4 regions of the Bradyrhizobium elkanii USDA 76 genome follow, and region 3 is predicted to be linked to each of the others. Evidence: predicted binding sites of a transcription regulator. Region 3 holds the regulator's gene; each other region holds the start of a gene.
The links. The regulator LexA, encoded in region 3, represses DNA repair genes until DNA is damaged. The targets are predictions, from matches to a motif close to TGTTCNNNNTGTGTTCNG.
Positions count from the first base shown of each region.

Region 1: ruvC (crossover junction endodeoxyribonuclease RuvC) is a predicted target of LexA. The motif match lies at 2,761-2,778, and genes of this name have one in related genera.
Region 2: dinB (DNA polymerase IV) is a predicted target of LexA. The motif match lies at 2,356-2,373, and genes of this name have one in related genera.
Region 4: JEY66_RS30380 (ImuA family protein) is a predicted target of LexA. The motif match lies at 2,989-3,006, and genes of this name have one in related genera.

Region 1 is NZ_CP066356.1:8,054,312-8,059,644, reverse strand. It holds gene JEY66_RS38180 (methyl-accepting chemotaxis protein) at 1-1,631, opposite strand, end outside; gene JEY66_RS38175 (YebC/PmpR family DNA-binding transcriptional regulator) at 1,843-2,589, shown strand; gene ruvC (crossover junction endodeoxyribonuclease RuvC) at 2,804-3,331, shown strand; gene ruvA (Holliday junction branch migration protein RuvA) at 3,328-3,945, shown strand; gene ruvB (Holliday junction branch migration DNA helicase RuvB) at 3,942-4,991, shown strand; gene JEY66_RS38155 (metallophosphoesterase) at 5,230-5,333, shown strand, end outside.
Region 2 is NZ_CP066356.1:5,843,482-5,848,814, reverse strand. It holds gene JEY66_RS28475 (hypothetical protein) at 376-1,506, opposite strand; gene JEY66_RS28470 (hypothetical protein) at 1,743-2,009, opposite strand; gene dinB (DNA polymerase IV) at 2,435-3,682, shown strand; gene JEY66_RS28460 (hypothetical protein) at 3,797-4,006, shown strand; gene pyk (pyruvate kinase) at 4,089-5,333, opposite strand, start outside.
Region 3 is NZ_CP066356.1:4,634,059-4,639,391, reverse strand. It holds gene JEY66_RS22520 (HAD family hydrolase) at 1-494, shown strand, start outside; gene JEY66_RS22515 (molybdopterin molybdotransferase MoeA) at 497-1,708, shown strand; gene lexA (transcriptional repressor LexA) at 1,952-2,656, shown strand; gene JEY66_RS22505 (hypothetical protein) at 2,913-3,341, shown strand; gene JEY66_RS22500 (hypothetical protein) at 3,487-3,714, shown strand; gene JEY66_RS22495 (ComEC/Rec2 family competence protein) at 3,711-5,333, opposite strand, start outside.
Region 4 is NZ_CP066356.1:6,291,384-6,296,716, forward strand. It holds gene JEY66_RS30370 (error-prone DNA polymerase) at 1-418, opposite strand, end outside; partial or broken gene JEY66_RS30375 (Y-family DNA polymerase) at 415-1,905, opposite strand; gene JEY66_RS30380 (ImuA family protein) at 2,123-2,917, opposite strand; gene JEY66_RS30385 (UdgX family uracil-DNA binding protein) at 3,174-4,622, shown strand; gene JEY66_RS30390 (inorganic phosphate transporter) at 5,155-5,333, shown strand, end outside.

The sequences.
Region 1 (5,333 bases), 3.4 Mb from region 3:
TTGCGGCCGGCGGCAAGACCCGCGGCGTCGTTGAAGATGCGACGGTTGCGGCTGTTGGCGGTGTTGTATGCCTCATCGCCCGGCCGCTGCGGCTGCGAGTAGAGCTTGTTATGGACCGGCAGATAGCCGTTCTGGTCGATCATCACGCAGAACGCCATTCGCTTGTCCCTGGCGAGGAACGCCTCCTGGAACGCGGGCAACGTACGCTCCGCCCAGTCCAGCATTTTGGTGCGGTACTGCACCGGGTTGGTGCCTGCGATCTCGACATAGTCGGTGTCGAACATGTCGGCGATCGCGATCGCGCCGCTCGCCAGTCCGTTCTCGAACATCTTGCTCAGCGCGCTGCCGGCTTCGATCGCGCGGGTGACGAGCTCGGCGTTCTCCTCGTGGATCGCCCACATCCGGTCTTCGATTTTTTCGCGCAGCTCGGCGGTTGCCGCCTCGAAGCGGGCCTGGCTGCCCGCCTTGGAGCGCTCGCCGATCCGGATCCGGCACGCGCCGATCTCCTGCAATGTCGCGTTCAGGGTCTCCTGCGCCGGCAGCTTCTCGGCATCGGGTCCGCCGATCAGGATGCCGTCCATCGCGATCTCGTAGACCGGCGCCGTGACGATGCCGCGCGCGGTCGTGATCTCGATCTTTAGGCTGCAGGGCAGGCGCTCGTTCTTGCGCGGATCGCCGCGCTCGTCCTGGCGCAGCAGCACCGCGCAACGCGCTTTCAGCTTCTGGGCGAAGGCGGTCACCGCCTTGCCAGCCTTGGCGACATTGTCGCCATGCGCGGCGGCTTCGCGCGTTGCCGAATCGATCTCGCCGGCGCTGGTGCCGACCGAGACGATGAAGTGCGATGCGGAGGCGGCGTTCCGGCCCATCTCGCCGGTGATTTCGTTCTGCTCGGCGACCGCGCCGTTGACGTTCTCGAACACCGGGCGGATCTTTTCGATCGCCTGCGAGATGCGGTGCACCGCGTCCGCGGATCCGGTGGCGTCCTTCTGCAACGCCTCGATCTTGCGGGTGATCTCCTCGGTCGCGCTCTGAGTCTGCACCGCCAGCGCCTTGACCTCGGTTGCGACCACCGCAAAGCCCTTGCCGGCGGCTCCGGCGCGCGCCGCCTCGATCGTCGAGTTCAGTGCGAGCAGCGTGGTCTGCCGCGCGATCTGCGCGATCAGATTGACGACGTTGCCGATCGCGGCTGAAGACTCGCGCAGGCGATCGACATTGGCGGTGGCCTCGCGCGCCGCGGCCGCGGCGTCGTCGGCGAGCTGGCTCGCGCTGCGCACCTGCGCCCCGATGCCCTCGGCGGAGTGGGTGAAGCGGTCGGCGGCTTGCGAGAACGTCGTCGCAGTGCCCTGCGCATCGCTGCTGCGGCCGGTCAGCGCGTTGGTGCGGGCGCGGATGGTCGCGAGCTTGGCTGCCGTCGCCTCGGCGCCGTCGGCGACCGAGCTGGCGGCGCGTTCGAGCTGGCGGATCATCGCGCCGAGCTCGAGTTCCAGCAATTCCAGGATCTCCTTGGACGAATCCTCGGCCGAATCAGTCTCGGTCGAGACGTCAGGGGCGGCGGCCGCGGTTGGAACCTGCGGGGCGACGGCCGGCGCAGCCGGCTCCGGCACTTGCTTTCGAAACAGACCGAACGCCATGTGGGCTCTTTGGGGCTCTGGAAAGTTGCGGCGGGACGGGCGATCCTCGCACCCGGGCATGAAGTCATGGTTAACAAGTGCCTCATATTCCGGCTTGCGGTAGTATTCCTCCGCCGGAGGGCCTCGCCGATCCTTTGATTTTGACCGTGAGGGGCCTATAAGGCCGCGTTTTCCATCCCTGTTCAGACCCTAAGCTCCGAAGAGACGTCGCATGGCCGGCCATTCCCAATTCAAGAACATCATGCACCGCAAGGGCCGGCAGGATGCCCAGAAGTCGAAGCTTTTCGGCAAGCTAGCCCGCGAAATCACCGTGGCGGCCAAGCTCGGCACCCCGGACCCGGCGATGAATCCGCGGCTGCGCGCCGCCGTGGTCGCGGCCCGCGCCGAGAACATGCCCAAGGACAATATCGACCGCGCCATCAAGAAGGCGGCGGGCAATGAGGGCGAGAACTACGACGAGATCCGCTACGAGGGTTATGGCCCCGGCGGCGTCGCCGTGATCGTCGAGGCGCTGACCGACAACCGCAACCGCGCCGCCTCCGACATCCGCTCCTTCTTCACCAAGTCCGGCGGCAATCTCGGCGAAACCGGCTCGGTCGCCTTCATGTTCGACCGCACCGGCATCATCGAATACGACGCCAAGGTCGCCTCCGACGACGCGATGCTGGACGCCGCGATCGAGGCCGGCGCCGACGACGTGGTCTCCAGCGAAGGCGGCCACGAGGTCTACGCCTCGCAGGACACTTTCCGCGAAGTGGCAAAAGCGCTGGAAGCGAAGTTCGGCGAGCCGCGCAAGGCGGCGCTGACCTGGAAGCCGCAGAACACCGTCGCGGTCGACGACGAGACCGGCGAAAAGCTGCTGAAGCTGATGGACCTGCTCAACGAGCACGACGACGTGCAGAACGTGTTCGCCAATTTCGAGGTGTCCGACGCTCTGATCGCGAAGATGGGCGGCTAGTCGCTTGCACTGCTGTCGTGTCCGGCTGGACCGGGCGAGCCAGTATTCCGGAGACCTGCATTCGATCCGAGAAGCCGCGGCGTGCTGGATCCCCGCTCCCGTGCGCAATTGCGCACTAGGCAGGGATGACGAGTGGGCCCAGTACAACGACCGCGGCAGGGGATGAGGCTCTGTTTGTGTTTCGTTCTCCCGGCGCAGGCGGTATCACTAGCCCATGACATCCCAGCCGATTCGCTCTCCCGTCCGTATCATCGGTATCGATCCGGGTCTCCGCCGCACCGGCTGGGGCGTGATCGAGACTGAAGGCAACCGTCTGGTCTACGTCGCCTGCGGTTCGGTCGAGCCGCCGGACAACCTGCCGCTGGCGAGCCGGCTGCTCGCGATCCATGAGGGGCTGGCTGCTGTGCTCGGCGACTACAAGCCTGCGGAGGCGGCGGTCGAGCAGACCTTCGTCAACAAGGACGGCGTGGCCACCCTGAAGCTCGGCCAGGCGCGCGGCGTCGCCATGCTGGCGCCCGCAATGTTCGGTATCTCGGTCGCCGAATACGCGCCGAACCAGGTCAAGAAGACCGTGGTCGGCGCCGGCCATGCCGAGAAGAACCAGATCCAGGTGATGCTGAAGATCCTGCTGCCGAAAGCCGAGCCGCCGTCCGCCGACGCCGCGGACGCGCTCGCGGTCGCGATCACCCACGCGCATCACCGCCAGAGCACCGCGCTGCGCCTCAGGGTGGCGAGCCTATGATCGGCAAGCTGAAGGGCCTGATCGATTCCTATGGCGAGGATTACGTGATCCTCGACGTCGGCGGCGTCGGTTACCAGGTGCATTGCGCTGGTCGCACGTTGCAGGCGCTGCCGTCGCCGGGCGGGGCCGCCGTGCTCTCGATCGAGACCTATGTCCGCGAGGATCAGATCAAACTGTTCGGCTTCCGCTCGGATCATGAGCGAGAATGGTTTCGCCTGCTGCAGACCGTGCAGGGGGTTGGCGCCAAGGTCGCGCTCGCGGTGCTCGGCACGCTGCCGCCGACCGATCTCGCCAACGCCATCGCGCTGCGCGACAAGGCGGCGGTGGCGCGCACGCCGGGGGTCGGGCCGAAGGTCGCCGAGCGCATCGTCAGCGAATTGAAGGACAAGGCGCCGGGCTTTGCCGATGTCGATCCCGCGGTGGTGCACCTCTCGGGCGCGATCGACAACAATCGCGCGCCGCGCCCGGTCACCGACGCGATCTCGGCGCTGGTCAATCTCGGCTACGGCCAGCCGCAGGCCGCCGCTGCCATCGCCGCCGCCTCGCGCAGCGCGGGTGAGAAGGCCGAGACTGCGCAGCTGATCCGGCTGGGCCTGAAGGAATTGTCGAAGTGAACACGCCCTCGCGCATGGTCTCGCCCGAACGCCGCTCCGATGATGTCGGCGACACCGCGCTGCGGCCGCAGTCGCTGACGGAGTTCGTCGGCCAAGCCCAGGCGCGCAAGAATCTCTCGATCTTCATCGAGGCTGCGAAGAAGCGCGGCGAGGCGCTCGATCACGTGCTGTTCGTCGGTCCGCCCGGCCTCGGCAAGACCACACTGGCGCAGATCGTCGCGCGCGAGCTCGGCGTCGGCTTTCGTGCCACCTCCGGCCCTGTCATCGCCAAGGCCGGCGATCTCGCGGCGCTGCTGACCAATCTCGAAGAGCGCGATGTGCTGTTCATCGACGAGATCCATCGCCTCAGCCCGGCGGTCGAGGAAGTGCTCTATCCCGCGATGGAGGATTTCCAGCTCGACCTGATCATCGGCGAAGGTCCGGCGGCGCGCTCGGTCAAGATCGAGCTGTCGAAGTTCACGCTGGTCGGCGCGACGACGCGCGCAGGCCTGCTCACCAATCCGTTGCGCGACCGCTTCGGCATTCCGATCCGGCTCAACTTCTACACCGAGGAAGAGCTCGAGAAGATCGTCACCCGCGGCGCCCGCGTGCTGAACATCGGCATGAGCCCGGATGGCGCCAACGAGATCGCGCGCCGCGCTCGCGGCACGCCGCGCATCGCCGGCCGCCTGCTGCGCCGGGTGCGCGACTTTGCCTCCGCGGCGGACGCCGATTCCGTCGACCGCGGCATCGCCGACCGGGCGCTGAGCGCGCTCGAGGTCGACAGCGCCGGGCTCGATGCGATGGACCGGCGCTATCTCACCACCATCGCCTTGAACTATGGCGGTGGACCCGTCGGCGTCGAGACCATGGCGGCGGCGCTGTCGGAGCCGCGCGATGCGATCGAGGACATCATCGAGCCCTATCTGATCCAGTGCGGCTATCTGCAGCGCACCCCGCGTGGCCGGCTCCTGACCTCGCATGCCTTCCGCCATCTCGGCCTCGCCGAGCCAAACCGCGACCCCTCGCAGTTCGGCCTGTTCGGCGGCAACGGCGACGAGGACTGACGCATGATCCGGAAGAGCGCGAAGCGGTTTTCATGCTCGAGCGAAAGCCCTCCGCTCCCAAAGACGTGAATGACGTGTTGATGCAGCGCGTCGCGCTTGCCGGTAACCTTGCCTACTAACCATTGCGGCATCTCTGCAGGCCGTCTGCACAAACGTGGCCCAATTTCGCTCCAATCAAGGGGCCTATGATAGCCCCGAGTGTTTTCGACAAGCGCCAGGCATCACCGATCACACACCCATGATTTCACGTCGTCATTTTCTGCGCGGGTTCGGCGGGTTGACCGCCGCCACCGCTTCGACCGCGGCGTATGGCTTGAGCGAGCCGGTCGTCCGCCTCGCGCT
Region 2 (5,333 bases), 1.2 Mb from region 3:
TTGTGATCATCGCCGATGTGGTTTCTGGAGGCTCAGCAGAGCCGACTCTAATCGCCGGCCGGCTCAAAAACACATATAGGCTCGGATTTTTGATCGTCAAACAGATTTAGCAATGAGGTTAACATGCAAAGCTGCGGAGCCCTGGGAGGGGATCCAGCTGAGGGCAGCCTTGTGCGAAGAGTCCTAGGGCGCCAGAGCATTGCCGCGCGCGGACTAAATTTCCCGTGTGACGAAGGCCGAATTCCCGTAACCCGTTTGTCGGGAATTGGTCGGGAGTTGCGCGAAAAAATCTCAAGCTTTCAGGAGCTTGGCGCAAGCCATTGCGCGTCAATGGGGCACATTTTCCGTATTTACCCTGTTAATTCCCGTAAGGAGCTAGTTCGGCAATAGCACGGCATCGATGCGGCGGCTGTTGCGCGTGCTGATGATGATGGCACCGTTGCGGGTCGCAAACCTCGCACCGACAAGGCGCGGCAGCTTCTCCGTGAGCGGTGAAGGCAGCGGAATCATTCCACCGGTGATGGGATCGCCGACATTGATCGGCGCGACAGCTGCGCCGGCAGAAGGCGCTGCCTTGATGTACTCCCTTATCAACTGAATCTCTTCACGCGAGAGGCTGAGCGCGGCCTGTTCGCCTGCGCCGTCAGTCAGCTTCTTGTCCGCCTCGGCCTTGTTCTGCGCATCTTCCTGCTGGGCGGCCTCGCGTTTTGCGACTTCGACCTGTTCGAGTCTGGCGAGGCGTTCCCTCAGCGGGGCGAGTTCCCGTCGCAACGCGGCAATGTCCGACTTCAGCGAAGAGAGCTGACCAAGTGCGATCGCGGCGGCAACGCAAGCGACGACCGAGATCAGGCTGAGGCACGCCACCGCGAGCCCCGTCAATCCGCCTCGACGATCGGCACGACGATCCCCGACATCCTCTGCGGATCGCCGTCGCCGCGCGCCGGCGAATTTCGGCTTGATCGTGCCGAGCAAGCCGACCAGACCGGACAGCCGCGAACCCACCATGCGGTTCGCCCTTTGAAACGAGCCGAATGCAGGCGCAGGGATGATCGGAGAGTCCCCCGAGGGGATGTCGGGAGCAGTGGTCGAACGGCCCTCGCCGGATGGCTGGCGGTCGTCGCGGTCCTCGCGCGTCATGCCGGGGAGCTCGAGATCAACGCCGTCGGGATGGTCGATCGCGGTGTCCGCACCTGGATGGCGCGTGTCGGCTGCAACAGTGTCCAATCGTTCCGTTTCCTGTTGATCGAGTCTTTGCTCGATGCGGGCGGCTTCAAGCGAGCGCCACAGCGAGAGTCCCGAATCGGTGATCTGCAGGCCCGCATCGTTGATCGATGCCCATCCCGATTGGAAGACGTCGGCGTCGCCAAGCTCGGACGGCCGCTTCGACTGCGTGGCTTCATCGCCGGCCGCGATCATGCGCTTGACCTCGCGGCTGACCTCGTCGATCGCGATCCGCTGCCCGGGCCTTGCGGCCAGCACACTCAGGATCGCCAGATTGAACCTCATGCGGCGCCTCGCGATGCCCGATCAACCGGCCGTGCGGCCGTTCCTCTCCCGTCAGGCGACGTGCAAGCCTCAGCGGGGTCGAAGCGGATCAATCATGCCGGCACGGACGTCGGTCAGTCAGGGAGTCGAGCAAGTGTACCGGCTCCCCAAGGGGCAAACAATCCGGCACCAGACCTACGACAGATGGATAAGTCGCTCCGCAAACGAGACGCGTCGGGATCGCGTTCGTGCGCGCCTCAGAGAAACTCGCGAAGCCTGGAGAGCTCGATCACATGCTCGGGTGACAACACGTCGGGGACGAGGGGAGGCTGCGACTTGGTCCGGATCTCGTAGAGATGTCGCGTCTTCTCGGGTTTTCCCATGAAATCCCGAATGCATTGGTCGAGCGTTCCGTTGACGACCATATAGGGCGCGCGATCCTCTCGCCTCGCGTTGTTGAGCGAAGGCCATTTGTAGAGGTGGGCCGCAGCTTGGAAGTCCACCTGATGAGATTGGTCGGTCATTGCAAAATATCTAGCCGAAAAAGCCCCGCGCGGCAAAGTCAGCCGGCTGATGCGTGAGCCGGTGCGGCAATACGCGCAAGCTGCGTGCGGTCGTCCATCGCAGAAGCCGCCGTCATGCATCTCGATCGATCCGCCGACGTGCCTCGCGTTTGATGCCTCGCAGCAACTCCCGCTTCGATCTCCCGCAGGCCGAGATCGGTGGCGATGGGGCGAGGCCGGCTGAAGGAAGAGCCGGCCGACTCCCTCGCGCGGCACGCGCGCGCAGTAGCGGCGCGCGTTGACGACCTCGCTCGTTCGCGGCGCCAGCAGCCGCGACGACGCGTGCTGGATTGACTCGATTCCAGAATGTTCCTATTTTGTTCTATTGTCAATTTCCGCGTCCGGAGACGGGCGGCTTCGGTCAGGTCAGGGATGAACGGGTCGAGATGGCAGCCGCAGCCACCATCCTTCATGCGGACCTCGATGCATTCTACGCATCGGTCGAGCAACTGCTCGAGCCGTCGCTGCGCGGCAAGCCGATCGCCGTCGGGGGCGGGGTTGTGCTTGCGGCGTCCTATGAGGCGAAGGCTTTCGGGGTGCATGGCGGCATGTCGGGGCGGGAAGCGCGTCAACTGTGCCCGCAACTCGTTTTCGTTGGCGGCCATTTCAGCGACTACCAGCGGCTGGGCGACGCGGCCATCAAGGTGATCGGCGACTTCACGCCGCTGGTCGAGCGAATTTCGATCGACGAGGCGTTTGCGGATGTTGCCGGCTGTACTCACCTGTTCGGAACGCCTGCCGAAATAGCCGCGTCGATCCGGCGGCGCGTGCGTAGCGAGCTCGGCCTTCCGATCTCGGTCGGCGTGGCCCGCACCAAGCATCTGGCGAAGATCGCCTCGCAGGTCGCAAAGCCCGACGGACTTGTCGTCGTTGATCCCACCGCCGAACTAAGCTTCCTTCACGAACTGCCGGTTGAGTTGATGTGGGGGGTAGGGCCGGTCACCAGGGCCCGATTGGGCGCGATCGGCGTTACGACGATCGGTCAGCTCGCCAAATTGTCGGAACGGTCGCTGACGCGCTTGCTCGGTCCGGCAGCGGGCGAGAAACTTGCCGCGCTGGCCTGGAATCGCGATCCGCGACAGCTCAAACCACACCGGCGTGCGCGATCCGCGGGAGCACAATCGGCGCTCGGCCGAAAGCCTGCCATCGAGCAAGTCATTCGGCCAACACTGCTTCATCTCGCCGACCGCGTCGCCACGCGGCTTCGGGCGAAGTCGCGGCCCGGACGAACCGTGACGGTGCGCGTCCGCTTCGCCAACCTGAAATCGGTGACGCGCTCGATGACGCTCGATGCGCCGGTGTGCACGACCATCGTGCTGGCCCGGCTCGCCGAGAATCTGGTGCGCGCGGCTCTTGCCGACCATCCCGGCGCGAAGATCATCTCGCTGTTGGCGATCTCGGTGTCGCATCTCGAGGAGCATTGGGATCTTGCGCTGGAGCTTCCACTCGGACTGGCGGACGAAGCGCTTCGCCCTGGAAGCCCGACAGGGATCGCCCGCTGGGCGGCGGACCGTGCGATCGACAAAATCCGCGATCGCTTTGGCTGGGAGGCGATCGGATATGGTTCAGCGGCGCTGGAGGCGGTTCATTCGGTGCCCGATGCGTTTCGCAAGCTTGCCGAGAGAGACCTCTAACGCTCGCCGGTTCACGTATCTGTCACTGCATTAAGAAAAGGCAATTTGGAATCGCGCGCTTGTGAGTGGCGACCTGGCACGGCCGGCCTATCTTGAGCGTGCGGAGGGACAGCCATGAAGTACAGCGCCGAACTGATTCAGACGATGCGCGATGCGTTGGATGCAGTCATGGCAAGCGTGCCGGCGGATCAATCCGTGTTCGGTCTCAAGGCCGCTGTTGCGGAATGCATCCTGCGAGCCGCGGCTCACGGCCAGACATCGTTCGACGGGCTCGTGACGTCAGCATCCGATCAGCTTCAATCGATCATCTCGATGCTGACCTAGGCGATCGGGAATGCACGCGACCATCGCGCTCGCCTTGCCGCGCGGTGTGCTGATGATGCAATCGCTCGGGCCGACGGTTCTCTCAGGGCAGCGATACGACCCGTAGATTGTTGGTTGTTCCCGCTTGTCCAAAGGGAATGCCGGCGACAACGACCAGCAGATCGCGGCTCGATGCAAACTGCTCTGCATGCGCGAATGTAGTTGCGCGCTCGACCATCTCCTCATAGCTCTGAACGTCGTCGGAAAGCACGCTGTGAGCGCCCCAAAGCAGGCACAGGCGGCGGGACACTTCGCGGCTCGGGGTGATGGCGAGGATCGGGCGGCTCGGCCGCTTGCGCGCGACGCGTGCGGCCGTGGTGCCGCTCGACGTATAGGCCACAATGGCGGCGGCGTGAACGACGGAGGCGAGATCGGCCGCTGCCGTTGCCACGGCGTGCGGTGGCGTCTGCTCTTCGCCGGGCTGGGTCGCCTCGACGATCGAGCGGTACATCTTGTGTTGTTCGGTGCTGCGGATGATGCGGTCCATCATCTCGACCGCCTCGCGCGGATATCGCCCTGTCGCGGACTCCGCCGACAGCATCACTGCGTCTGCGCCGTCATAGATGGCGGTCGCAACGTCGGAGACTTCCGCACGCGTCGGCGTAGGGGCGGCGACCATCGAGTCGAGCATTTGCGTGGCGACGATCACGGGCTTCACCGCGAGACGGCAGGCCCGCACCAGCTCCTTCTGGCGCCCCGGCACGTCCTCATGCGGGATTTCGACGCCGAGATCGCCCCGCGCAACCATGATGGCGTCGCACAACTGGATGATGTCGTCGATCCGTTCGAGCGCGGCAGGTTTCTCGATCTTGGCCATCAGACCGGCGCGGTCCCCAATGAGACCTCGCGCCTCGATGATGTCCGAGGGCTTCTGCACGAACGACAGAGCAACCCAATCCACGCCAAGTTTCAGGCCGAACTCCAGATCGAGGCGATCCTTCGCGGTCAACGGTGAAAGATCGAGGACCGTGCCCGGCAGATTGACGCCCTTGTGATTGGATATCGTGCCGCCGACGATCACCTTGGCTTCGATGAAATCGTCACCGAGCCCGGTAACGCGAACGCGGACCCTGCCGTCGTCGATCAGAAGGTCATGGCCAGGGGCAACGGCGGCAAAGATTTCCCGATGCGGGAGGGGAATTGCGGTTCGGTCGCCATCCGATCCGGACAAGACGAACCGAATGGTCTCTCCGGCCGCTGCGGCGATCTTTCCATCGCGCAAGGTGCCGACGCGGATCTTCGGACCCTGGAGGTCCATCAGGATGCCGATCGGCCGGCCGACTTCCTG
Region 3 (5,333 bases):
GTTTCAAGCATCACGAGATCGGCCGGATCGACGACGCGGCGTTCTTCGAAAGCCTGCGCCGGACTCTCGGCATCGACATCACGGACGCCCAGTTCCTCGAGGGCTGGAATGCGATCTTCACCGGCGAGATGCCGGGCATCGCCCCGCTGCTCGCGGCGGCCGCCGAGCGGATGCCGCTCTACGCCTTCTCCAACACCAATCCGGCCCATGTCGCGCACTTCTCGGTCACCCATGCCGAGCTGCTCAGCCATTTCCGCAACGTCTTCCTGTCCTCGAGCATCGGCTTCCGCAAACCCGACGCCGAGGCCTATGATCATGTGGTAAAAGCCATCGGCGTCCCGGCGTCGCGGATCCTGTTCTTCGACGACCTGGCCGCCAATATCGAAGGTGCACGGGCGCGCGGCCTTCATGCTATCCACGTGACATCGACGGATGACGTGGCAAGGGCTTTGACCGCACTTGGTATTTGGACATTAGGAATTGAGGAGCTCTGAGCGTGGCCCTGATGCCGGTTGCCGATGCCCTGTCCGCCGTCCTCGCCGGCGCCGAACCGCTGCCAGAGGAGATGGTCGCGCTCGATGCCGCCTACCACCGCACGCTGGCGCACGACCTCGCGGCGCTGCGCACCCAGCCGCCGCAGCCGATGTCGGCGATGGACGGCTATGCGGTGCGCGCCGCCGATGCGGCTGATCTAAAGGCCCGGCTCAAGGTGATCGGCGAAGTCGCCGCCGGCCGGCCGTTCGGGCGGACGGTCGGCGCCGGCGAGGCGGTGCGGATCTTCACCGGCGGCGTGATCCCCAATGGCGCCGACGCGGTGATCATCCAGGAAGACACCGCCGTCGACGGCGACCACATCACGATCACGGAGGCCGCCAGCGTCGGGCGGCACATCCGCCAGGCCGGGGTCGATTTCCGTGCGGGCGAGGTGCTGCTCGCCGGCGGCAGCCACCTGTCCGACCGCGCGCTGTCGCTGGCGGCCGCCATGAACTATCCGGAACTTGCGGTGCGCCGCCGCCCGAAGGTCGCGGTGCTGGCGACCGGCGACGAACTGGTGATGCCGGGCTCGCGGCCCCGTCCCGGCCAGATCGTCTATTCCAACGGCTACGCGCTGCGGGCGCTGGCGCGCGCCGAAGGCGCCGAGACCGTCGACCTCGGCGTTGCCGCCGACACGGTGGAGGCGACCACGGCCGGCATCCGCCGGGCACGCGAGGCCGGCGCCGATGTCCTGATTACGACAGGCGGCGCCTCGGTCGGCGACCACGATCTCGTCAAGCGGTCGCTGGAGGCCGAGGGCGTCGAGATGGCGTTCTGGCGGATCGCGATGCGGCCCGGCAAGCCGATGATGCATGGCCGGCTCGGCGCGATGCGGGTGATCGGCCTGCCCGGCAATCCGGTGTCGTCCTATGTCTGCGCCTTCCTGTTCCTGGTGCCGTTGATTCGGGCGCTGAGCGGCCGGAAAGTGATTCATCATCGCCGCGCGAGCGCCCTGCTCGGCCGCGACCTCGCCGCCAACGACCAGCGCGAGGACTATCTGCGGGCGCGTCTCGAAGCGCGCGAGGACGGCAAGCTGATCGCAACGCCGGTGACGCAGCAGGATTCGTCGCTGCTCGCGAATCTCGCTGCGGCACGGGCACTTCTCGTGCGTCCGCCGTTTGCGGCGGCGGCCGTCAAAGGCAGCGAATGCGAGATCCTGACGCTGCCCGAATAGGGTTTTCACGCCCCGCCGATCGTGCGTTGCCTGATCCGTTCACCGGAAATTAAGTGGTTGCGGAACACATATCGAACATATAGTGTCCGTTCATGATTTGTTTCGAGTACTGGTGTCTACAATCGGGAAGCCGCGTGGAAGCAAGTGCAACGAGCACATGCTCCTGAGGTCAGGCCCCGCCTGCAGGCCCCACCAGAAGAGTCTCGGAATCGAACGCCGCTATCAACCGGGGGAATACTCGAGATGCTCACGCGCAAACAGTACGAACTTCTGCGTTTCATCAATGAACGTCTGAAAGAGGCCGGCGTACCGCCCTCCTTCGACGAGATGAAGGATGCGCTCGACCTGCGCTCGAAGTCCGGTATCCACCGCCTGATCACTGCGCTGGAGGAGCGCGGCTTCATCCGCCGCCTGCCGAACCGCGCCCGCGCCATTGAGGTCATCAAGCTGCCCGAACTCTCGGCCGGCGGCGGCAACGGCCGACGCGGCTTCACGCCCAGCGTCATCGAAGGCACCCTCGGCCGGCGCGCCAGCACGCCGCCGATCGCCGAGGACGACGGCAACCGTCCGGTCGCGGTCCCCGTGATGGGCCGGATCGCCGCCGGTACGCCGATCGAGGCGCTGCAGACCCGCAGCCACACCATCAGCGTGCCGCCCGACATGCTCGGCGCCGGCGAGCACTATGCGCTCGAGGTGCGCGGCGACTCGATGGTCGATGCCGGCATCCTCGACGGCGACATGGCGCTGATCCAGCGCAACGACGTCGCCAATACCGGCGACATCGTGGTGGCGCTGATCGACGAGGAGGAAGCCACCCTGAAGCGCTTCCGCCGCCGCGGCGCATCGATCGCGCTCGAGCCGGCCAACACCGCCTATGAAGTGCGCATCCTGCCGCCGAACCGGGTCCGCATCCAGGGCAAGCTGATCGGCCTGTATCGCAAATACTGAATTGCAAATACTTGCGGCGGCCGGGAACGAGCAACACGTCGGATCGTTCCTTGCATGATAGCGTAGCGTACGGCCTGCCCGATGCGCTCCGATACCTCTCGCGCAGCGTCGCGTGTTTGTGATCGGGGTCGGTCTCGGACCAGTCGTACAATCGCCCAGAAACGAGCGGAAGCTCGTTCGCTATCGTCCACTCTGGTAGAGGCCCCAATGCCTCAAGAGAGGCACGGGTCGCTACCTCGAAATGAGGAGCCATCCGATGTGTGACTATAGTCTGCACGCCGTGGCATCGCGCCCCGCCATTGTCGGAGAGACGCTGATCACGACGACGTTCCGCGGCACGTCGACCCGCGGTTTTGCTTCGGAAAACGATCCCACTGTCGCGGTCTGCATGCTGCCGGGCACCGAGCTCGCTTTCGCCGAGAACGTTCGCTACGACAGCCGCTGGATCTGGACCAAGACGCTGAACTATCGCGTCGGCGTGTTCAACGAAGTCGAGCCCGACGTGCCCGATCGGCATCATGACGCGGTGGAATTCCCCGACGGCAGCCATGTGCTGGTGACCCAGCTGGTCGAGGGACAGCGCGTCAGCGTGCTGCAATTGCCGGCGCTGCATCCGCCGGTCGAGCAGAAGCCGAAGGTGGTGGAGCGGCGGCCCTCCGCATTTGCAACGCTGTTTTTGGGTTGAGCGCATCGTCGCCGCGGAATGGGCTGTTCGGCGGCGGATGACCTAAGCAATTTCGGGCGCCCCCGGACTTCCGCTTCCGGGGCGCACGAGGAAATTTGCGTCAGCCGGCGCCTTGGCGCATCATCGGGCACGGAGGACGTGCGCGGTGGTCGATAAGGTCACATGGCAAAAGGCTGGACGCGTCACGGAACCGGGCCGCTACATGTTCCGGTTCGGTTGGCTGACGGTGACGGCCGACGACCTGAGAGTCTGGGAGCAATTTCCCGAGGCTTCCTTCACCCTCGTCAAGAAGCCCGACGCCGGCCCCGACTCCGACGAATACCATCTCGGCCTGTTCGAGCTGCCGAGCGCCCCCTCGCCGGACCACCGCTAGTCATCGCCCTGCAGATCGGACTCGGCCGGCGTCGCATCCACGGCAGGCCGCGGTGCGGCGGCGGCTGCGCGCAGCGTCGTCTCGCTCTCGCCGTCGCCGGGAACCGCCGGCGACCACGGCCGGTCGATCCCGCCGGGCTTGACGGCATCGACGGCGTAGCCGTCCCTGGTCCGCCGCAGTACCAGCGCGCCGTGGCGCCGCAGCCGCTCGGCATCGATCACCGACGCCGTGCAGCCCCGCGGCGCCGCCCGCGCCGTCACGATCAAGCCTGCGCGCTCGCAGTCGTCCGCCAGCGCCTCCGGCCGGGTCGCCAGCGCGACGAAGGCGCCGCCTAGTCCCTGGGTCACGCAGCCGCCGGCATCGCAGGAGACGCCGTCGCCGAGCGACGCATCGGTGGCGGTCCGCGCGTCGGCGTCCGCCGCCAGCCACTCCTTGACCAGGAACGCATCCTTGGCGCTGTGCATCAAATGCAGCCGCCCGTCACCGCCGCGCACCGCGACGTTGCGGCCGTCGCCGGAGACCAGCACGTCCGGCTGCGGCACCCTGAGCGCCCAGACCGAGGCCACCAGCAGCAGAACCGCGCCCGACCAGCGCAGCGGCGTACGCAGCAGCCCGAGCAGGATGATGCCGGCACTCGCTGCAATCAGCGGCCCGATCCCGAACGCCGCCATGCGGCCGACCGCGCCCGGGAGTGCGGCGACCCATTGCGTCACCAGGATCATCCAGTCGATGCCAAGACCCATGATCGCCCAGAACACGCCGTCGAAGCCGAACGGCATGGCGACGAGGCCCAGCAGGCCGGCCGGCATCACGACCGCCGACACGACAGGCATCGCCGCGAGGTTGGCGAGCAGCCCGTAGGGCGTCACGCGGTGGAAGTGGAACGCGGCGTAGGGCGTCGTCGCCAGCCCCGCCACCAGCGAGGCCAGCATCAGCATGGTGAGCTCGCGCCCGCCCCACAGCGCAACCCGCGCGGTCGCCGAATGGTCGGGCGACGCGAATAGGTTCGGCAGCCCGATCTGCACCAGCGCCACCAGCCCGAGCGTCGCGGCAAACGACATCTGGAAGCTCGGATGCACCAGCGCCTCCGGCGCGATCGCGAGCACGATCAGCGCCGCCACCGCCAGCGTGCGGAAGGTGATCGCGCGGCGGTCGACGATCACGGCGAGCAGCACCACGGCGGTCATGAAGAACGACCGTTGCGTCGCGACCTCCGCACCCGACAGCAACAGATAGAATGCCGCGGCGACCAGCGCCGCCGCCGCCGCCCATTTCTTGATCGGATGCCCCGCCGTCAGTGCCGGAAACAGCGCGAGCAGCGCGCGCACCGCGAAGAACACGACGCCGGCGACCACGGCCATGTGGTAGCCGGAGATCGACAGCACATGGCCGAGCCCCGAGATGAACATCGCATCGTTGACCGGCGTCGAGATCGCGTCGCGCCGGCCGGTGAGCAATGCGGTTGCGATCGCGCGCTGGTCGCCGTCGAGCGTGGTGCGAATCCGCGCGTCGATGGCGTCGCGCAGGCCTTGCATGAAGGCGGCGTAGCGCAGCGCAAAGCCGCCGGTCGCAGGCGGCTCCCTGGTCTTGACCGCGCCCATCACGAAGCCGGAGGCGCC
Region 4 (5,333 bases), 1.7 Mb from region 3:
ACAGCGCCAGCACCAAAAGCTGGCCTTCGGCGAAGTCGATGAGATCGGACAGGGTAAGCCGGCAGTCGCCCTTCTCGATGCGCTCGATGTCGTCGCCGCGCTTGCCGCGGGTCAAGAGCTGGCACAGCCGGCCATAGGCGGCGCGATCGCGCGGATAGACCAGGATGTCGGGCGTAGAGTCGATGAAGACGATGCGGGCGCCGATCAAAAGCTTTGGCGGATGGGCGACCTTCTCGCTGTCGAGCTCCTTCCAGGCGCGCACCACGCCGGCCAGCGTGTTGTGATCGGCGAGCCCGATCACGGGAATCCCGAGTTCGCTCGCCTGATGCACATAGGCGCGTGGATCGGAACCGCCGCGCAGGAAGGAGAAATTGCTGGTGATGCCGATCTCGGCATAGTCGGGTGGAGGTGCGCTCATGCGAACAGCCCGTGCACATACCAGTTGGCCGGAACCGGCCTGCCTTCCTCGTCGCGCAGCTCGCTCTCGTAGAGGCCGTCGCGAAAGATCCAGAAGCGCTGGCCCTCGGCGTCCTCGACGCGGAAATAATCGCGCGTCAGCGACGCGCCGTCCTGCTTCCACCATTCCATCGCGATGCGCTCGGGACCCTCGACCCGCACCACGTCGTGCTGCGCGCGCCGCCAGGTGAATTGATGCGGCGGACCGTCGGGCACGGTCGCGAACGGCACCTTGATCGGTTCGGGCCGCTCGAACAGCCTGAGCGGACGCAGCGGCGGTTCGCCCGCAACGCGCTCCGGCCAGGCGGCGGCGCCCGCCGCGGCCAGATGATGCTGCGCCGGCAGCGCCAGCGCCGATCGTTCGGGGATGTGGCTCTCCAGCGGCAGATGCACGACGACGCGTTTGCCGCCGATGCGCGCGGCGATGCGGTCGATCAGCGCCGAGAGCTCGTCATTGTCGTGTATGGTGGCGTCGAGATCGCGCTGCTGCTGCACCACGATCTCGGTACGCCCTGCGGCAAGGCGGATGAGATCGAAGCCGAAGCCGGGATCGAGCGGATCATTCAGCGCATCGAGCCGCTCGCGGAACAGGCGGTCGATCATCTCGGGCCGCGTCACCGGACGCCCGGTCTCGACCATGATCGCGCGCACCGCGCCGTCGGTGCGGAAGAAGCTCGCTTCCAGCTGCCGCGCGCCCTTGCCCTGCTTGTCCATCGCCGCAACCAGCATCTTGGCGAGGCTCGAGAGCGTCAGCGCGATCACGGTGTCGGTCGCGACCGGCTCGGGGAAACGCTTCTCGACGATGTAATCGGGCAGCGGCTTGCGCGGGCTGATCGGGGCATCGCCCTGCCCGAGCGCGTGGCCGAGCAAGGTGGTGAAGGCCGCACCGAACCGCGCCGAGATTTCATGCGGCGCGCGCGAGGCGACATCGGCGATGGTCTTCAAGCCGGCGCGGCGCAGGCCGGTGGTGACAGCGGCATCGGCACCGAGCGCCGACACCGGCAGCGGGCCGACCGCCGCCGCCTCCTCGCCATCGGCGGCAATCCTGCCCGAGGCGGTGCGCGTCAGCGTACGCGCCGCGATCGAGGTGCCGGCAATCGCCGCGCTGACGGCAAAGCCGCGTCGGCTCAGCGCCCCCGTCACGGTCTGCAGCAGCGCGCGCTCGCCGCCGAACAGATGCGCGCAGCCGGTGATGTCGAGAAACAGACCGTAGGGCAGATCGAGCGCCACCAGCGGCGTGAAGCGGTCGCACCAGTCGGCGATGTCGTTCAGCGTCTTCAGATCGGCGGCGGGATCGGCGTCATAGACCGTGAGCTCCGGACAGATCGCCCGCGCATTGGCGAGCGGCAGCCCGATCGACAGCCCGGCCCGCACCGCCGCCTCGTCGATCGCGTGCAGCAGGATCGCGTTGTGGTCTTTTGCAACGACGACGCTGGGGAGGCAGTTGCCTAACTCATTTGTAAGGGACGCTTTAGCGGATGGGTTCCCTCCCCCCTTGCGGGGTCCGAGGCGAGCGGAGCTCGCTCTCGAGGCTAGGGAGAGGGGTAAGCCGCATACGCCGGCGTCTGTGGTACCCCTCTCTCCAACTCTCCCCCGCAAGGGGGGAGAGAGCCCTGCCAATGTGCTCACCTCACATGAGGGGTCATCTGGCTCGCTTGCAACAAGCTCAGCTTGCGAGGCGATGTCCTGCGCGAGCTTGCGCTTGATGCGGTCGATGGGCAGGCGTGGCAGCCACAGGCTGAGGATACGCCGACGGTTCACTGAATTGGCACTCATCACATTTCCATTCCATGATCCATCGCCCGACCGGGCCATGACGATTGCGCACGAGTTCGGCCTCGAAGCGCGGCGTGCCCCACACGCTCGCGGCATTGCCCGGCGGCGAATGCGCCGCGCGCACGATCCAGCGCGTCTCCGCGGTCGAGGGGATCGGAGTTGCCGCGATCCTCAGCACCAGCGCGGTGACGCCGGAGGCCTGCGCGGCCAGGGTCAGTTTGCGGCTGGCGACGAGATCGAGCTGGCGCGCCTGCCCCCAGACCTCGAGCACGACCGCACCGAGCGCATCGCAGGCGAGCGCGTCGGCCGCGGTACGCAAACCGCTGTCGACATCGGCGGCGCGCACCGTGACCAAGAGGCGCGGATCGAGGCCGAGCTCGGCAAGCCCGCGCATCGACAGCGCGCCGTTTTCGCGATCGGAAAAATCCTGCCGCACCCAAACCAGCGGCTTGCGTGCCGACAGCCGTCCGGCGAGCCCTGCAATGAAGCCGGTCGCCGCGCCTCCTTGATGGCCGGCCGCGAACACCTCGTGCAATGCTGCCGGCGCAAGCCCGCCGCGCAACATCGCATCGGCGCCGGCATGGCCGAGCGCGATGCGGTTCGGCATCGCCGCATCCGATGGCGCCTCGATGCGCGCGATGCTGCCGCGCAGAGACGCAAGCGTACCCATGCGTGCGCCGTTCATATGCGCCGCTCCTTCCAACCAAAATTTGAGGCCGCCACTGGTCTGAACAGAGAACCAGGGACTGGCTCATTTGTTCATGATATGTTCTAATATAAAGCTAACAGGGCCCGCGGAGTCAATCGGATTGGTGAGCTCATCGATTCATGAGTGGAATCAATGGGATTCAGCAGCCGCCGAACCGGACGGGCCCTGGTCTTCCGCTGTGTCAGGCACGCAGGCCCCGAAATTGGCGGCGTGACGGAAACGGAGCAATCGCATGCGCATCATCGTGCTCGACAACGACACCGATTTCGAGGGCTGGCGCAAGGCCGCGCGGCGATTGGCGCTGAACGATGTAAAGCCCGCGGAGATCATGTGGACCGTACGCAGCGACGACGAATTATCGTCGGCATCCTGCGTGAATGAATTGCCGGATACGCCGCAGGCGCGGTTCAATGTGTCGGCCAAATTCGTCGAGCTCGCCAAGGCCGCGATCCTGCATCGCAGTGACGAACGCTTTGCCCTGCTCTATCGCCTGCTGTGGCGGCTGCGCAGCCATCACGATCTGCTCGGTGCGACCGATGATCCCGATGTCGCCGAGGTCCACGCGATGGCGCGCGCGGTCTATGTCGATATCGACAGGATGCACGCGCATCTGCGCTTCCGCGAGATCGGCCGCGAGCGGACGGCGCATTACGTCGCCTGGTTCGAGCCGGAGCATCGCATCGTCGAGCTCGCCGCGCCGTTCTTCGCCGGCCGCTTCGCCGACATGCCGTGGTCGATCCTGACCCCCGACGTCTGCGCACATTGGGACGGGCACGCGATCTCGATCACGCCGGGCGTCGCCAAATCCGAAGTGCCGACCGAGGACCGGCTCGAAGAGGTCTGGCGACGTCACGACAACGGCCGCTTCAATCCCGCACGGCTGAAAGTGATGGAGATGCCGCAAGCCTATTGGAGGAACCTGCCCGAGGACTCGATCATTAAGCCTCTGATCGAAGACGCAATGCGCATGACCAGCGGCCCCTTCATCGCACGCAAGGCGGCCGAGCCGCAGAAGCGGCAGGATACGCCGATGCCCCGCAAGCAAGCTCAAGGCAAGCAAGTTCAAGACAGGCAAGCTCACGACACGATCGCGGCCTTGCGCGACGAGGCCGCCGATTGCCGCGCCTGCCCGCTGTGGAAAGACGCAACCCAGACCGTGTTCGGCGAGGGACCGCAGAGCGCAACGCTGATGCTGGTCGGCGAGCAGCCCGGCGACAAGGAAGATCTCGCAGGCCACCCCTTCGTCGGACCGGCCGGCCAGATGCTCGATCGCGCGCTGCAGGAAGCCGGCATCGATCGCCGCAAGGTCTATGTCACCAACGCGGTGAAGCATTTCAAATTCGTGCCGCGCGGCAAGATCCGGCTGCACCAGAAGCCGAGCACACCGGAGATCCGCGCCTGCCGCCAGTGGTATGAGCGCGAGCTCGCCACCATCAAGCCGGATCTCGTGATGGCGCTCGGCGCCACCGCGGCGCAGAGCGTGCTCGGCAAGGTCACGCCGATCAACAAGAACCGCGGCCATCTGATCGACCACGACGGAACCAAGGTGCTCGTCACCGTGCACCCATCCTATCTGTTGCGGCTGCCGGATGAAAAAGCCAAGGCGCTGGAATATCAGCGCTTTGTCGACGACCTGAAAATCGCCGCACATCAATTGCGCAGATCAGCCGATGCGGCTTGAGTTCCGCAAAACCAGCGGAACCGGAGGAACTACATCGCAACGAGAAATTGTTCTAAACGCAGACAAATACCTACAACCTTTAATTGATCCGTGGTAGCGTAGCATGTTCCGCAGGTATCGGGCGTCATGTTCACGCCATGACGTACCCTGAGGCGGGCGCGCTGCGCGGTTTGCTAGCCCCGACCGTGCGGCGCGCCACCTCATCTCGCAATCCTCCCCCTCATTCGCGATCCTCCCACTCGCACGCGCGCGCCGAATTCTCCGGCTGCCGGCCCCGCCGGATGCCGGTGTGGTTATCCGCACATTGTCTCGTCCTGCGAAACGCAGGCTGCAGCCTCCCGTCGTGATCGGCGATCCGTAGTTGCTGGAGATTGCCACGAGGCCGCGAAGCCACGTGCGCGTTCAATGCGTTGCACAAAAATTCGGCTCGATGTCCACCGTCACCGCCAACCGGCTCATCCCGCGGGGCCGGATTTCAATTGCTTGTCATATGCATCGATCAAAATCGGGCGCATTGGGACAGGAGTTTACCATGAGCGATATGGCGTTACCCGGCTCGATCGAGCCCGCCCTAAAGAAGGGTCCGGACCTCGACAAGGGCTTTCATCCTCTCACCGGGGTTATCTATTTGGGCGTGGTTGCGGCCGCGCTGCTGTTCGTTGCCTACAGCATCTATGCCGATGTCGACGCCACCGGCACGCGCATCACTTC